One region of the Ciceribacter thiooxidans genome, then DNA from elsewhere that is predicted to be linked to it. Evidence: predicted binding sites of a transcription regulator. Region 1 holds the regulator's gene; each other region holds the start of a gene.

Region 1 (5,529 bases):
CAGTCGGCGCACGCGGCGATTGGTCGCGAGGAGGCGTTCGGGCGCGTCTTCCTGTTCGTGCCCGTCGCACTGGGGACCGGTGCCGTCCTCTGGTTTGCCTTGCCGCAGACCCTGCCGATCGTAGCGCCGGTGTTCCTGTTTGCTGTTTCCTCCGTCTTTGCGGTGCTCTCGCGTTTCGGCAGCCCCATGGCACATCGGATATGGTCGGCGCTGGCGCTCTGTGCCATCGGAATGCTTCTTGCGGATCTCGAGACCCGCAGGATGCAGACGGTCCTTCTCGATACGCCGGTCACGACACAAGTGACGGGAAGGGTGCTTCGGCGGGAGGCGGGGGCGACCGGCGAATGGCGCTACCTCGTCCGCGTAGAGGCGACGGCGGAGCCGCGGATCAGGCGTGCGCCGGAAGAGGTCGTGCTCATGACCCGCGCCCGACACGAGCCTTTCGCCCTCGGCGAGGTGCTGCGGGGAAAGGCACGGCTCTCGCCACCTTCCGGACCGGCTTTGCCCGGCCTCGACGACTTCTCCTTCTCCGGCTACTTCGGCGGGATCGGCGCCGTCGGCTATTTTCTCGGAGCGCCGACGCATGTCGAAAGATCGGCGGTGAGCGGTACCGGCCCATGGTGGGAGGCCGCCGAGCAGACGCTTCTTATTGTCCGCGACGGCATCACCCAGCGAATCAGGAGAACAGTTCCGGGCGACGCCGGCGGCTTTGCCGCCGCGATCCTCACCGGCGACCGTCGATCGATGTCGGCGGCGACGACCGAGGCATTGCGGCTTTCGGGACTGGCGCACATCACCGCGATTTCCGGCCTCCACATGGCGCTCGCCGCCGGCATCTTCTTTGTCGGCCTGCGCAAGCTGCTCAGCCTCTCGCCGGCGATCGCCCAGTCCTGGCCGATCAAGAAGATCGCTGCCATGGCCGCGCTGGCCGCTGCCTTCCTCTACCTGATGATCTCCGGCTCGCAGGTCTCCGCCATCCGCGCCTTTCTGATGACCGCGATCATGCTGGTTGCCGTCCTGTTCGACCGCCCGGCGATCAGTCTGCGCAACCTCGCACTGGCGGCGATCGTCATTCTCGTTGTTTGGCCATCACAGGTGCTCGGTGCCAGCTTCCAGATGTCGTTTGCCGCCACCGCAGGACTGATTGCCGGCTACGACGGCTGGCGCCGGCGCGCGGCACGGCAATCGCGCTATGCGCCGGACTTTCCCGGCCGGAGGATCCTTTCCTTCCTGTGGAATTTCGCGGCCGGCACCTTCCTGACGTCGCTGATTGGAGGACTGGCGACGGCAATCTTCGCCGTCGCCCATTTCCATCGACTGGCACCTTACGGTCTTGTCGCGAATCTCGCGGCAATGCCGATCATCTCTGTGGTGGTGATGCCGGCGGCACTTGCGGCAATGCTGCTCATGCCGTTCGGCCTCGATATGCCCTTTCTCATCCTCGCAGGCGAGGGGCTTGAGATCGTCATCGTGATCGCGACCACGGTCGCGAGCTGGAGTGAGGGCACGTCCGTCGGACGGCTTGCAGCATGGTTCCTGCCGCTCGCGAGCGTCGGACTGTTGTTACTCACCTTGCTGCACACACGCCTTCGGTGGATCGGCGCTGTCATCCTCGTCGTGGCGATCGGACTTGCGATCCTCCTGCCGCCGGAAGACACTGCCGACCTCATCGTCTCGGAGGACGGACGCCTGGCGGGTCTGCCCGGCCCGGACGGCAGGACGATCGCGACGAACCGCAACAAACCGTCGGACTTCCTCTTCTCACAATGGCAGCACGCGCTTGCGCGTCCGGATCATCTCGGCCCGCTCCGCAGCGAGGACGGTGCCGTCGCCGGCACTCGGGCGGAGGGAGCGGACCGGTTGTCCGTCGAACAGATAAGGACCGTTCGCGAGATGATGCGGCGACAGTTCGCAGCGTCACCCTCCGGCCGATTTCTCTGTACGGGAAAAGTCTGGTGCATCGTCCGGCTGTCGAAAGGGTGGCGGATCGCCACCGTCGAGGACCCGGCACTTCTCGGCGCCGCCTGCGATACTGCCGATTTCGTGATCACGCCGCGCCGTTCACCTTTCGGTAGCTGTCGCTCCGGCGCGAATATGATCGATGCGGAAGTGCTGCGCCGCACGGGCGCAACCGAGTTCTATCTTGGAAATCACGACGATCGGGATATCCGTCAGCGCACCGCATACACCACTCTCGACAGGCCGTGGCAGCGGCATCGACTTTACGACTGGCGGACCGACAGCTTCGCCGACGGGGAGCCCGCAGCGGGTGCGAACGCCGCAAAGGTCAGTGATAGCGGCGGATAAGTCCGACGAGCTTGCCCTGAATCTTCACACGATCAGGGCCGAAGATGCGCGTCTCATAAGCCGGGTTCGCTGCCTCGAGCGCGATCGAATCGCCCCGGCGGCGGAAGCGTTTCAGCGTCGCTTCCTCGTCGTCCACGAGTGCCACCACGATGTCGCCGGGCGTTGCGTTGCTGGCGTTGCGGATGATGACCGTGTCGCCGTCGAGAATGCCGGCCTCGATCATCGAATCACCCTTGACCTCGAGCGCATAGTGCTCGCCCGATCCGAGCATCTCCGCCGGGATGGTGATTTCGTGGGTGTTGTGCTGGATTGCCGAGATCGGCACGCCGGCCGCGATCCGGCCCATGACCGGGACGGCGACCGAATTCGAACGCTCTTCCGCGGGCGGCTTGGCCGCAGGGGCAGGTTGGCCCTTCCCAAGGCTTCCCTCGATCACGCTCGGGGAGAAACCCCGGCGCGGTTGCAGGCTGGACGAATAGGCCTCCGGCAGCCTGATGACTTCCAGCGCCCGCGCCCGGTTCGGCAGCCGCCGGATGAAACCGCGCTCTTCAAGCGCCGTGATCAGGCGGTGGATACCGGATTTCGATGCGAGGTCGAGCGCATCCTTCATCTCGTCGAAAGACGGTGGCACGCCCGATTCCTTCATCCGTTCGTGAATGAAGAGAAGCAGTTCCTGTTGCTTGCGCGTCAACATGTCCAGAGCCCCGTCGTGTGAAACAAATCCAGAACATACACTATCTGTTCCATATGTGTTCCGCAAGTCCCTAAATATTGGTAAGCAGTTGGCCGTTCGGTGGAATTTTCGCCTGCGTTCGCATCCCGGCGAACGCCGATGGGATGAGGCCGCAGCCGCCTTGCAAAGCGCCCGCAAATCGCGCAAACCAGACGCGGTCGACAAGGAGGGCGCGGGATGTCCACTGCCATGGAGACGCCGCGCGGCGTCGATCACATCGTTCTGCCGGTGCACGGGCTGAAGCCCGCACGCGAACGGCTCGGGGCGCTGGGTTTTACGGTCGCCGCCGATGCGCTGCATCCCTTCGGCACTGAGAACGCCTGCGTCTTCTTCTCCGACAAGACCTATCTTGAGCCGCTTGCGGTGGCGAGTCGCGAGACGTGCGAAGAGGCCGTCCGCAAGGGCAATGTCTTCGTCGCCCGGGATCGCGCCTTCCGTTTCCGCGCGTCGGACGGTGAGGGGTTGTCGGGGGTCGCGGTTGCCTCAACGGATGCGGCGGCGGACCACGAGGTCTATGTCGAGCACGGCCTGTCGGCTGGCGAAATCCTGCATTTCTCGCGGCCGCTGAGATTGCCGGATGGCACCGAGGCAACGGCCTCGTTCAGGCTTGCATTCGCCGCCGACCTGCGCGCGCCCGATTTTCTCCTCTTCTCCTGCGAACGAGCCAATCCGCTACCGGCGGATCGCGCCGCGCTGGAACGCCACGAGAACGGTGTGACGGGCATCTCCGCCGTCGTGCTCACCGAAGAAAATCCCTCCGACTTCCAGGAGATGCTGGAGACCGTCTTCCACCAGCGTGAGATCGAGGCGCATTCCTTCGGCATCGTCGTGCCTTCGGTAAACGCGAAGATCGAGGTGCTGACGCCCGCCGGCCTTGCGGGCTATTTCGGGCTCGACGCGCGAAATGCCGGCCGCGGCCTCGTCGGTGCGGCGATCGTCTTCCGGACCGGGGATATCGGCGTGACAGAACGCCTGCTGGCTGCTAATGGCGTTCGCCATACACGCAAGGATGGCCGCCTGATCGTACCGTGTGAAGCGGGGCAGGGCGCGCATTTCGTTTTCCAGGAGGAATAATGAGCACTTCGACCAATTCCGAAGTCGTCGTCGGCGAAGGTAGCACGAAGGTCGTCTTCTCCAATTCCAGGCGTTTCTCGTTGATCGCCGGTCCCTGCCAGATGGAGAGTCGCGATCATGCCTTCATGATCGCCGGAAGGCTCTCCGAGCTCTGCCGCGAGCTCGGCGTGGGCCTCGTCTACAAGTCGTCCTTCGACAAGGCGAACCGCACCTCGCTGTCCGCGCAGCGCGGCATCGGGCTCGACAAGGCGATGGAGGTCTTTGCTGATCTCAAGACGGAGTACGGATTTCCGGTCCTGACCGACGTGCACACGGAAGAACACTGCCGGCTGGTCGCGTCGGTGGTCGACGTCCTGCAGATTCCGGCCTTCCTCTGCCGTCAGACCGATCTTCTGGTGGCTGCCGCCCAGACCGGCCGCGCCATAAACGTGAAGAAGGGCCAGTTCCTCGCCCCCTGGGACATGAGGAATGTGCTGAACAAGATCAATGCCAGCGGCAATCCCAATGTGCTGTTGTGCGAGCGCGGCGCCTCGTTCGGATACAACACCCTTGTTTCCGACATGCGCGCGCTGCCGATCATGGCGTCAACCGGTGCTCCGGTGGTGTTCGACGCGACCCATTCCGTGCAGCAGCCGGGAGGTCAGGGCGGTTCCTCCGGCGGTCAGCGGGAATTCGTCGAGACGCTGGCGCGCGCCGCGGTTGCCGTCGGCGTCGCCGGCCTCTTCATTGAGACCCATGAGGATCCCGACAACGCCCCCTCCGACGGACCGAACATGGTGCCGATCGACCAGATGAAGCGGCTTCTCGAAAAGCTGCTCGCTTTCGACGCCGTCGCCAAGGGCTGAGCGACCGCGAGGCGCAAGATCGGAATGACATGAGAAAAGGCGCCGGTCCTTCGATCGGCGCCTTTTTCTGTGCGGGCGGTTTCAGAACTCTTCCCAGTTGCCGCCTGTAACCGCACCGCCGCCGAGACCGAGGGCGCCGGCGAGTTTCTGACCGAGCGCTCGGGCAGGCGAGGGGGTGGGACGGGTTTTCTCACCGGGAAGGGCGACTGCAGGCTTCCGAGCCGCGGGTGCGGTTGCGGGGCGCGATGCCGGCGGAAGGGCCGCTGCGGTGGCGTGTGCCCGGACGGCAGTGCCGGGCCCGAGTGCGAAGCGTGCCAGCAACGAGTCGAGGTGTCCGGCCTCTTTGGATAGCTCTCGGCAGGACGCATTCGTTTCCTCGACCATGGCGGCGTTCTGCTGGGTGAGCTGGTCCATCCGGTTTACGGCCGAGTTGACCTCGTTGAGCGCCGCGGCCTGTTCGGACGAAGCCTGCGCGATCGTTTCAATCAATCCGTCGACGGCGTTGACCTGGGTGTCGATCTCGCTGAGCGCCGAACCGGTGCGATTGACGAGGGCGACGCCGGCGGCGAC
Region 2 (5,529 bases), 320 kb from region 1:
CGGCTACAAGCGGTGGAAGGGGCTCGCAACCAAAGGTGAAATCCTGACGCCCGAATTTCTGGCGCAGCTCTATGCGAGCGCCGGCAAGGGCGAGCCGCCGCTCGGTCAGATCATGGTGCGGCAGAAGTTCAAGCCCGTCTTCGAGGCTGCAATCGCGATTGCCGATCCGCAGAAGCCGCTCGGCACCCATTTCGTCGAGGCGACGCATGTCGACATGCTCGCCGGCAGCGCCGAATGGCGCGGCGTCACGCTGGAGAACAACCTCTCCAACGCGACGATGAAGCGCCTCGGCATCGAAGCGCCGACGGCCGGCGAGACCGCGCCGACGCTTGCGCAGGCGCTCGACCGCATCTCCATCCCGGATGCCGTGCGCCGGAAGATCGAGCCCATGCTCGGGGAAGGCAGCTCGATCACCATTTCGGATTCGGGGATCGGGCCGGAAACCGGCGACGGGACCGACTTCATCACCGTGACCCGCAAGGTGCCGCGCGGCTGACGCGGGCAACCCGCCGGCATCCACCAGCGGTTACACCAGCTCGACGTCGACGATCCCAGGCGCCGACCGCAGCGCTGCCGCGATCTCCGGCGAGATGCGGTACTTTTCCGAAAGCTCGACCTCGATCTCGCGCTGGCCGTCTTCCTTGATGACGACGAAGGAGACGAGGCCGTCGCCCCTGGTGTTGAGGTGGGCGCCGACCGCCTTCAGCGGACCGGAATCGCGAACATAGACGCGTAGCGCCTTCTGCATCTGCAGCGATTTTTCTTCGAGCGACTGGGCCGTCTGGATCCTGAGCCCGATGCCCTCCGGCCGCTCTTCCGCAGCAACGGTGATCACCACGGATTTGCCGGACTCCAGAAGGTCGCGATACTGGTTCAGGCCTTCGGAAAACAGGACCGCCTCGAACTGCCCGGAGGAATCCGAAAAGGTGACGATGCCCATCTTGTTGCCGGTGCGGGTCTTGCGTTCCTGACGCCCCGTCACCGTGCCGGCGAGACGCCCGGCCGTCGCGCCCTGCTTCACCGCGGCGGAAAAATCGGCAAAGGTCTGGACGCGCATCTTTTCGAGGAGCGAGCGATAGGTGTCGAGCGGATGCGCGGAGAGATAGAAGCCCAGCACCTGGAATTCGCGGTGCAGCTTCTCCGAGGCGAGCCACGGCGTGTACGTCGGGAAGGCGATCTTCTCCGGCCCGGAGGCGCCGCCGGCACCGAACATGTCCGACTGGCCGCTGACGGCATTTTCCTGCGCGCGCTGCGCATAGCCGAGAATGCGGTCCAGCCCGCCGATCAGTTCGGCACGGTCGTGGCCGAAGCAATCGAAGGCGCCGGCACAGATCAGGCTTTCGAAGACACGGCGGTTGATCTGCTTCGGATCGATGCGCAGACAGAAATCCTCGAGGCTCTCGAAGGGCTTGTCGCCACGAACTTCGACGATGTGGTCGACGGCCGACTCGCCGACGCCCTTGATCGCAGCGAGCGCATAGTAGATGCAGCGATCGCCGGTCTGAAAGTGGCGGAACGAGGTCTGCACCGACGGTGGGATGACCTTGATGCCGAGACGCCCCGCATCCTGGCGGAAGTCGTTGAGCTTCTCGCTGTTGGCCATATCGTAGGTCATCGTGGCGGCGAGGAACTCGACCGGATAATGCGCCTTCATGTAGGCCGTCTGGTAGGAGACGATCGCGTAGGCCGCAGCGTGTGACTTGTTGAAGCCGTAGTTGGCGAACTTGGCCAAGAGTTCGAAGATGTTCTCGGCCTGAGGCTTGGACACGCCGTTCTTCATCGCACCATCGACGAAGCGGGCGCTCTGCTGGTCCATCTCGGCCTTGATCTTCTTGCCCATGGCGCGGCGCAGAAGGTCGGCTTCGCCGAGCGAATAGCCCGACAGGACCTGGGCGATCTGCATCACCTGTTCCTGGTAGACGATAACCCCTTGCGTCTCCTTCAACAGGTAGTCGATCTGCGGGTGGATGGAGGCAATTTCCTCCTCGCCATGCTTGCGGGCATTGTAGACCGGGATGTTCTCCATCGGACCCGGACGGTAGAGCGCCACCAGCGCGATGATGTCCTCGATACAGTCCGGTCGCATGCCGATCAGCGCCTTGCGCATGCCGGCACTTTCAACCTGGAACACGCCGACGGTTTCGCCGCGGGAGAGCATTTCGTAGGTCAGCTTGTCGTCGAGCGGAATCGCTGCCAGGTCGACGTCGACGCCTCTCTGCTCCTTGACGAAATCGACAGCCGTCTTCAGCACCGTCAGCGTCTTCAGGCCGAGAAAGTCGAACTTGACCAGCCCCGCCTGCTCGACCCATTTCATGTTGAACTGGGTCACCGGCATGTCGGAACGCGGATCGCGATACATCGGCACCAGCTTCGACAACGGGCGGTCGCCGATGACGATACCGGCGGCGTGGGTCGAGGCGTGGCGGTAGAGGCCCTCGATCTTCTGGGCGATGTCGAGAAGACGGGCGACGACCGGCTCCGCTTCCGCCTCCTCGCGGAGCTTCGGTTCCTCCTCGATCGCCTTGGAAAGCGGCGTCGGGTTCGCCGGGTTGTTCGGCACCAGCTTGCAGATCTTGTCGACCTGGCCGTAGGGCATCTCCAGCACGCGGCCGACATCGCGCAGGGCCGCACGCGCCTGCAGCGAACCGAAGGTGATGATCTGCGCCACCTGCTCACGGCCGTACTTCTGCTGGACGTAGCGGATCACCTCTTCGCGCCGGTCCTGGCAGAAGTCGATGTCGAAGTCGGGCATCGACACGCGTTCCGGATTGAGGAAGCGTTCGAAGAGCAGCGAGAAGCGCAAGGGGTCGACGTCGGTGATGGTGAGCGCATAGGCGACCAGCGAGCCCGCGCCCGAACCGCGGCCCGGACCGACGGGAATGTCGTGCTGCTTCGCCCACTTGATGAAGTCGGAAACGATCAGGAAGTAGCCGGGAAACTTCATCCGCTCGATGATCGAGAGCTCGAATTCGAGCCGTTCGCGGTAATCCTTCTCCTCGTAGCCCGCCGCCATTCCGAGCGCGGCGAGCCTCCGGTCGAGCCCCTCGACCGCCTGCCGCCGCAATTCCTCCGCCTCGGCTTTCTCCGCCTCCTCCGGATCGGCGCCGACGCCGGCAAAGCGCGGCAGGATCGGTTTGCGCGTGTTGAGCACGAAGGAGCACCGCATGGCGATCTCGACGGTGTTCTCGATCGCCTCCGGCAAGTCGGCGAAGAGCGCCTGCATCTCGGCCCGGCTCTTCAGATAATGGTCGGGCGTCAGGCGGAAGCGGTTGTCGTCGGAAACGATCGCATTGTGGGCGACGGCCATCAGCGCGTCATGCGCGTCGTAGTCCTCCCGGGTGAGAAAGAACGCTTCGTTGGTCGCAACCAGCGGCAGGTCGTACTGATAGGCGAGCTGCACCATCTTCGTCTCGTGGCGACGATCGTAGTCGCCGTGACGCTGCAACTCGACATAAAGCCGGTCGCCGAAGAGCCGCTTCAGCGTCGAAAGCCGCGCCTCGGCCTGCGCCCCGTGCCCTTCCTGAAGGGCGACATCGACCGGTCCGCCCGAAGCCCCGGTCAATGCGATCAGCCCGTCCGTGCCGCGTTCTTCCAGCCACGACGTGGTGACATGCACCGCCTGGTGCCCCTCTCCTTCGAGGTAGGCACGGCTGACGAGATCCACGAGCCGCTCGTAGCCGGCGGCATCCGCCGCAAGCAACACGATCGCAGGGTATCTGGCGGGCGCATGCGACGAACGTTTATCGTCCCGCGCATCCTCCATATCGATCGACAACTGGCAGCCGATGATCGGTTGCAGCCCGTCACCGACGGCATATTGCGAAAACTCGAGCGCGACGAAGAGATTGTTGGTGTCAGTGATGGCGACCGCCGGCTGGCCGTCGGCGGCGGCCTTGCGGAGAATCTTCTTCAGCGGCAATGCGCCTTCGAGCAGCGAATAGGCCGAATGGAGGCGCAAATGCACAAAACCCGGCGACCCTGCCTCGTGCACACCTTCGCCAACTGCTTCGCCCATATCCGTCTACCCGCATCCGATGAATCGGTGCGATTTTCGGTCGCCCCGACAGGGAAGTCCAGCCTTCGCGACCGGACACGGGTCACTCTCTACAGGATAGGTGCGAGAACCTCAAATCGCGGAGACGATCACCGAGAAACCGGTGAGGAACATGAGGATCGAGGCGAATGCGGCGACATCACGGAAAACATCAGTCATGGCTCACTCCTTACTCTTTATGTTTTTATTTTGTTCCGTGTTTGTTCTCTTGTCAACCCAAAAAGGGTCATATACTTCCATTCACGATGCGAATGCGCTGGAACATAGAGGAAACGCAGCAGACGGTGCGGTCGGCCGCATCGCTTTGCCCGGCGCCGCAGAGTTCAGACAGGATAGATGAGGGTGGTAACCGTCAGAGCCCGGTGCGCCGCATGACATGCATCGGCCGGGGCCTTCGTCAGATCTCGGCCCGAAGTCGTCAGACGGCGTAGTCGACGATCTTGCCGTCGGCGATCGTCACGCAACGGTCCATGCGCTGGGCCAGTTCGTGATTGTGGGTGGCGATCAGCGCTGCGAGCCCCGACTGGCGGACCAGAGCGCGCAAGGCGGAGAAAACGTAGGATGCCGTCTCCGGATCGAGGTTGCCGGTCGGCTCGTCGGCGAGCAGCACGAGCGGCGCATTGGCGACGGCGCGGGCAATCGCCACCCGCTGCTGTTCTCCGCCGGAAAGCTCCGCCGGGCGATGATCGGCGCGATGGCCGATCCGCATATAGTCGAGAAGTTGTGCGGCCCGCTCCTTGGCCTCGGCCATGGAAAGCCCGGCGATGAGCTGCGGCATCATAATGTTTTCGAGCGCGGAGAATTCCGGCAGCAGGTGGTGGAACTGGTAGACGAAGCCGATCGAGCGGCGCCGCACGGCCGTCCGGCGATCCTCCGACAGTGCCGAACAGGCCTCGCCACCGATCACGACTTCCCCGGCGTCGGGATGTTCAAGCAGGCCCGCCACGTGCAGAAGCGTCGACTTGCCCGTGCCGGACGGCGCGACGAGCGCCACCGTCTCTCCGGCCGTGAGGCTGAAGTCGGCGCCTTTCAGGATCGTCAGAAGCGTATCGCCCTGCCCGTAATTGCGATCGATCCCGGTGAGCGCGAGAACTTTGTCGGTGGCCATGGAAAGCGGCATCCTTATTCGTATCGGAGGGCTTGCACGGGGTCGAGCCGCGAGGCGCGCCAGGCAGGGAAGAGCGTCGCAATGAAGGAGAGCGTCAGCGCCATGATGACGACGGACATCGTCTCGCCGACGTTCATGTCCGCCGGAAGCTGGCTGAGGAAATAGAGTTCGGGATCGAAGAGCACCGTGCCGCTCACCCAGGAGAAGAAGCTGCGGATCGATTCGATGTTGAGACAGACGACGACGCCCAGCGCCACGCCGGCGAAGGTGCCGGTGACGCCGATCGCGGCACCCGTCATGAAGAAGATGCGCATGATCGAGCCGGAGGTTGCACCCATGGTGCGCAGGATCGCGATGTCGCTCCCCT
Region 3 (5,529 bases), 1.4 Mb from region 1:
GCCGCCTTGAGCTTGTTCCCGCCTTCACCTTCATAGGGCTTCATCAACAGATCGGCCGAGGGCGCCACGAGCCACTGGCCGGTATGCCCGACGAGCATGACCCGTCCGGTCTCGAAAGGCTTGAGGGCTTGCAGTTTTTCGGAGAGAGAACCGAGGGAGATGTCGACACCGGTCACACCGATCATCTTGCCGCCGGAGACCACCGGATAGGCAATCGAACTCATGGTCGTGGGGACCTCGGTCCCCTCCGCCAGATACGGGGCGGTGATGGCACCCTTGCCGCTCTTGGCGGCGAGTGCGTACCACTCCTGCGTATAGTCGTTGTTGAAAGTGGAAAACTGAATGCCGCCGTCCTGCGTCTTTGACCAGTACGGCGTGAAGACTCCGTTGTCATTGCCGCCGAGTTCGAGATTCTTGACCGTATCTTCCTTGCGTCCGTCGAAAGCTTGCGCGACTTCGCAGAACCAGCTGCCGAAGGCGAACGCATTCTGTTCGACATTGGCCTTCAGGAGATTGATGGCGCCCTTGCGATCGAAGGACTGTGCCTCATGTCCGCGCGCGAGCACACCCGCCATCGAGCGGGCGGCGCTTGCGAGTTCACCGATATCGCCGGCGACTTCGTTCGCGATCGCATTCGCCTGGCTCTTTGCCTGATCCATCGTCAGCGACTGGACGCGATCACGGGTCTGCGAAATGAGAACCAGGTTGGAGAGGGCAAGCACCAGTGCGATGGCGATGCCGGTGACGAGCTGTAGCTTGAAAGCAATGGATTTGGAAATCAGTTTTAACATGACGGCCTCGAACCCGCGCGCCGGCGGGCCGGCGCGTTGAATTGGTCACAGGGAGGGGATGCTCCTTCATGGAGCGGTGTTTTCACTCCATGCAGCCACGGCGCCGGAGAAAGCAGTGCGAGAATAAGAATGGAAAGCTTAATGCATATTGAATTTGCGGCGCATTTCCGACCTTCGAGCGGCAACGCGTGCCGATACAACCATCGGTGCGGTGAAAGAGAGATGCGACGAGAGGTATCAGAGCCTGGCGGCAACCTCGTCGGACATCGGGATCGAAGGCTGCGCCCCCGGCTTCAGGCAGGCAAGCGAACCGGCGACCGCCGCTCGACGAAGCGCATCCGTGAAGGAGAGACCCTGATCCAGTCCCGCGGCGAAATAACCGCAAAAGGTGTCGCCCGCGCCGACCGTATCGACTGGCACGATCTTCAGTCCGTTGACCCTGACCAGTTGGCCCTGATCGACGGCGATCACGCCATCCGCCCCGAGCGTGACGACGAGGGTCTGCCCGGTTTCCTCGTGCAGGCGCAGCAGCGCCTTTTCGCGCTCGTCCGCTCCCATGCCGTCCCGCGCAGCGAGGCGTTCGAACTCTGTCTCGTTGGCAACCACGATGTTTGCCATCCGACCGAGGCGAGCCGCCTCCGCCGTCAAGGGCGCGATATTGATGATCGTCGTGATCCCGCGGTCCCGCGCACGCGAGAGGGCTTCCTCCACGGCCCCGGCCGGTATCTCCAGCTGCAGCATGAGAATGTCGTCCTGTGCCATGGCATCGACCGCGGCCTGTGCGTCCGATTTGCTGATCGTACCGTTTGCGCCGGGAACGACGGCAATCATGTTCTCTCCGTCATCACCGACCAGAATGAGCGCGGTGCCTGTCGGCGCTGACGTCTTGTGAACTGCCGAAAGCTCGGTTCCCGCCTGTTTGAGGAGTTCCAGCGCCGGTGCGGCGAATGCGTCACTGCCGACCGCACCCACCATGCGCACATGGGCGCCGGCGCGCGTCGCAGCGAGCGCCTGATTTGCGCCCTTGCCGCCCGCCGCCGTTGAGAAATCCTTGCCACCAACCGTTTCTCCGGGCTTCGGGAGCCGCGTCGTCGTGGCAATGAGGTCCATGTTGATGGAACCGAATACGGTGATCATCGAGGTGTTTCCGTCCGTTACGTGTTTTGGAGGCGAGTTTGGCCCGTGGGCTAGTCCTCGTCAACGACCCGAAGCTTGAGAAGCCCCGTCTTGCTCTCGACGGCGCGCGCCGTTCCGCCTTCATCGCCGTTGCCGGACTGGAATTCGAGCGCTTCGATCTTTGCGCCCCGCTTGGTCAGCTTGTCGGCCGACGTGAGGATCATGTCGACATCCTTCTGGGCGGCGAGAAAATGGCTCTGTAGTTTGCGTGTCCGGTCGTCCAACCGGGCGAGATCTTCCATCAGGTGGATGACCTCCCCCTGGATGAGGTGCGCTTGTTCGCGCATCCGCTGATCCTTCAATACGGCCTGGATCACCTGGATCGACAGCATCAGCAGTGACGGCGAGACGATCACCACGCGCATGCGATGTGCTCTCTGGACGATACCTTCGAAGTTCTCGTGGATCTCCGCGAAGATCGATTCCGAGGGAACGAACAGAAAGGCCATGTCCTGGGTCTCGCCGGGAATGAGGTACTTTTCCGCGATGTCCCGCAGATGCACCTCCATGTCGCGGCGAAACTGCTGACCGGCAGTCTTCTTGGCATCCGCCGTCTCGGCGTCGCGTATCGCGCTCCACGCCTCCAGCGGAAACTTCGCGTCGACGACCAACGGCGGAGAGTCGTTCGGCATACGGATCGTGCAATCCGGTCGCGATCCGTTGGAAAGTGTGGATTGAAATGCATAGGCGCCGATCGGTAGTCCGTCGGCGACGATCGTTTCCATCCTCGACTGCCCGAAGGCTCCGCGTGTCTGCTTATTCGAGAGAATGGCCTGCAGTCCGACGACATCCTTCGCGAGCGACTGGATGTTGTTCTGGGCCGCGTCGATGACCGCGAGGCGCTCCTGCAGCCGGCGCAGGTTCTCGTGTGTGGTCTTCGTCTGCTCGCTGATCGTCGCCCCGATCCGGTGCGACATGCCGTCGAGGCGCTGATTGATCGCTTGGTTGAACTCCGACTGTTTGGTGCCGAAGACATCGGCCATGGCCGCAAGGCGCCCCTGCATCTCCGCCTGGGCGCGCAGCAGTTCGGCCATCCGCGCTTCGGCTGCAGCCTCTCTTTGGGATGCTTCCATTTCCATGCGAAGCCGCATTCGGCCGCTTCGCATCACGGTGACGGCCCAGAGTATCAGCCCCGCGAGAATGAGTGCTGCAAGACCGAGGACGAGCATGGTGGATGAGACGGCGAAGTCGCCGATCATGAAGACCGGCGCGCCGGCTGCGGAAGGTGTAGTGTTCATGGCGATCAATCTAGCAGATTCGGCCATCGATGACAGATCAAAACGAGAACGAAGATCGGGTCGCCGACAATCCGGTCAGGCGATCCCGCAAGCAAGAGGTGAGGCCGATTGTATGGTGCACCATCAGGTTTGCCGTTGATCACATTTCGCGCCTGTCATTCATTCTCCGTTTAGCATTTTAGGCAAAGTCTTCGGCCACATTTCTTTCACCGACCGGCAGGCGTCATGGCGCCTGAGCCATTGCGAGGCAACATGCAAGAGAGTGGTGACGACAGCCTGAAGCAGCGCCTTGATTTCATCGAGCTCGACGAGAAGACCTGTCGCACGCTTCACTCGCTGCGGCCGACTCTTTCCGAGATTCTGGGCGGCGCGCTCGACAAGTTCTACGCCAAGGTCGCGGCTACGCCGCATCTTGCCCGGTTCTTCCGTGACGGTTCGCACATGGCGGCCGCGAAGAAGGCCCAGGTCGGTCACTGGGACCGTGTTTCGAACGGAACCTTCACGCAGGAATACGTCAGGGGCGTCACCGCGATCGGCAAGGCCCATGCCCGGGTCGGCCTTGAGCCGCGATGGTATATCGGCGGCTATTCGATGCTCATCGGCGAACTGGTAGCGGGCGTACTGAAAAAGCATTGGCCGTTCCCCTTCGGCAAGCATCACGCGACCGCTCTTGCCGACAAGCTGAGCGCCCTGATCAAAGCCTCCATGCTGGACATGGACTACTCGATCTCCGTGTATCTCGATGCGCTCGAAGAGAAGCGCCTGCAGCTTCAGGAAGAGCGCGAGCGCTCCGAGGCCAATCAGCAGATCGCCATGCAGCACTTGCGCCGCGGCCTCGAAGCGCTGGCGCACGGCGACTTCAAAGCTCGTATGTCGGATGACCTGCCGGATGACTTCAAGCAGATGGCGACGGACTACAATGAGGCCGTGGCTCGTCTCAACGAATCCTTCCAGCTCATCCGTCGCTCTTCGGAGGAAATCCTCACCGGAACAGAGACGATTGCCCGTACCTCCGACGAGCTGGCCCTGCGCACCTCCAAGCAGGCGGCCGGCGTTCAGGAAAGCTCGACTGCCTTGCAGCAGCTTTCCGTGAGCGTCAGTCAGACCGCTTCCAATGCCGAACGGGCCGCGTCCGTCGTGAAGGAGACGCAGCAACAGGCCCGGACCTCCGGCGAGGTGGTGAACCAGGCGGTGTCGGCTATGGCGGAGATCGAGAAGTCGTCGGCCGAAATCTCGAAGATCATCGGGGTCATCGACGAAATCGCCTTCCAGACGAATCTCTTGGCGCTCAACGCCGGCGTCGAGGCGGCCCGTGCGGGCGAGGCCGGCAAGGGCTTCGCGGTCGTCGCCCAGGAAGTTCGCCAGTTGGCACAGCGCAGCGCCGACGCGGCCAAGGAAATCAAGCGGCTCATCTCCCAGAGCTCGCAGCAGGTGAACGAAGGCGTCGAACTCGTTTCCAACACCGGTACGGCTCTGGCTGACATCATCGGACGGATCGATGCCATCAATACCTTCGTCGGAGAGATCGCGACTGCCGCCAAGGACCAGGCCTCCGGACTGAGCGGGATAAACCAGGCGACCCGCAGCATGGATGGCCTGACCCAGGAAAACTCGACAATGGTGGAGCAGACATCGGCCGAGACGCGGCGATTGCGCAACGAGGTTGCCGGGCTCGTCGATTTGCTCGGTCGTATCAACACGGACAGCGTCGAAGTCTCCCAGTCATCCTCCGCCCCACGTCGGCAGGTACGCGGCCTCGCTGCCTGATTTTCGGTCTGGCGCAGATCCAGAGAACGCGAGGGTTTTCCCTCGCGTTTTTCGATTCCATCGGCGCGACAGATGCGATATGGGAGGCCCATGACGATAAAGCCCCTCATTATTCTTCCCGATCCCCTGCTGCGTGAGGTTTCCAAGCCCGTCGAACGGGTGGATTCCGATATCCTCAAGCTTGCCGACGACATGCTCGAAACCATGTACGATGCGCCCGGCATCGGGCTTGCAGCCATCCAGGTTGGCGTGGCGCGCCGGCTGCTGGTCATCGACGTGTCTCGCGAGGACGAAGAGAAGCAGCCGCTGGTCTTCATCAATCCCGAGATACTGACGTCCTCCGACGAACGCTCGGCTTATGAAGAAGGGTGCCTCTCGATACCGGACTACTACGCCGAGGTGGAGCGCCCGGCGAAGGTGACAGTGCGATCCATCGACCGCGACGGCAAGGAGAAGACGACCGAAGCCGAAGGCTTGCTCGCGACCTGTCTTCAGCATGAGATCGATCACCTGAACGGCGTCCTGTTCATCGACCACATTTCGCGCTTGAAGCGCGA

Evidence for each region. Region 1 encodes LexA, which represses DNA repair genes until DNA is damaged. Its sites were predicted from a motif close to TGTTCNNNNTGTGTTCNG; they were not measured.
Region 2: dnaE (DNA polymerase III subunit alpha) is a predicted target of LexA. The motif match lies at 4,245-4,262, and genes of this name have one in related genera.
Region 3: H4I97_RS15420 (DNA recombination protein RmuC) is a predicted target of LexA. The motif match lies at 3,239-3,256, and genes of this name have one in related genera.

Annotation. Positions count from the first base shown of each region.
Region 1 covers NZ_CP059896.1:1,702,738-1,708,266, reverse strand. The annotation lists gene H4I97_RS08085 (ComEC/Rec2 family competence protein) at 1-2,307, shown strand, start outside; gene lexA (transcriptional repressor LexA) at 2,288-3,001, opposite strand; gene H4I97_RS08075 (VOC family protein) at 3,218-4,114, shown strand; gene kdsA (3-deoxy-8-phosphooctulonate synthase) at 4,114-4,959, shown strand; gene H4I97_RS08065 (methyl-accepting chemotaxis protein) at 5,041-5,529, opposite strand, start outside.
Region 2 covers NZ_CP059896.1:2,020,200-2,025,728, forward strand. The annotation lists gene H4I97_RS09740 (L,D-transpeptidase family protein) at 1-496, shown strand, start outside; gene dnaE (DNA polymerase III subunit alpha) at 527-4,015, opposite strand; gene H4I97_RS09750 (ABC transporter ATP-binding protein) at 4,473-5,162, opposite strand; gene H4I97_RS09755 (lipoprotein-releasing ABC transporter permease subunit) at 5,177-5,529, opposite strand, start outside.
Region 3 covers NZ_CP059896.1:3,131,007-3,136,535, reverse strand. The annotation lists gene H4I97_RS15430 (methyl-accepting chemotaxis protein) at 1-791, opposite strand, end outside; gene H4I97_RS15425 (ribokinase) at 1,029-1,928, opposite strand; gene H4I97_RS15420 (DNA recombination protein RmuC) at 1,979-3,205, opposite strand; gene H4I97_RS15415 (globin-coupled sensor protein) at 3,458-4,972, shown strand; gene def (peptide deformylase) at 5,063-5,529, shown strand, end outside.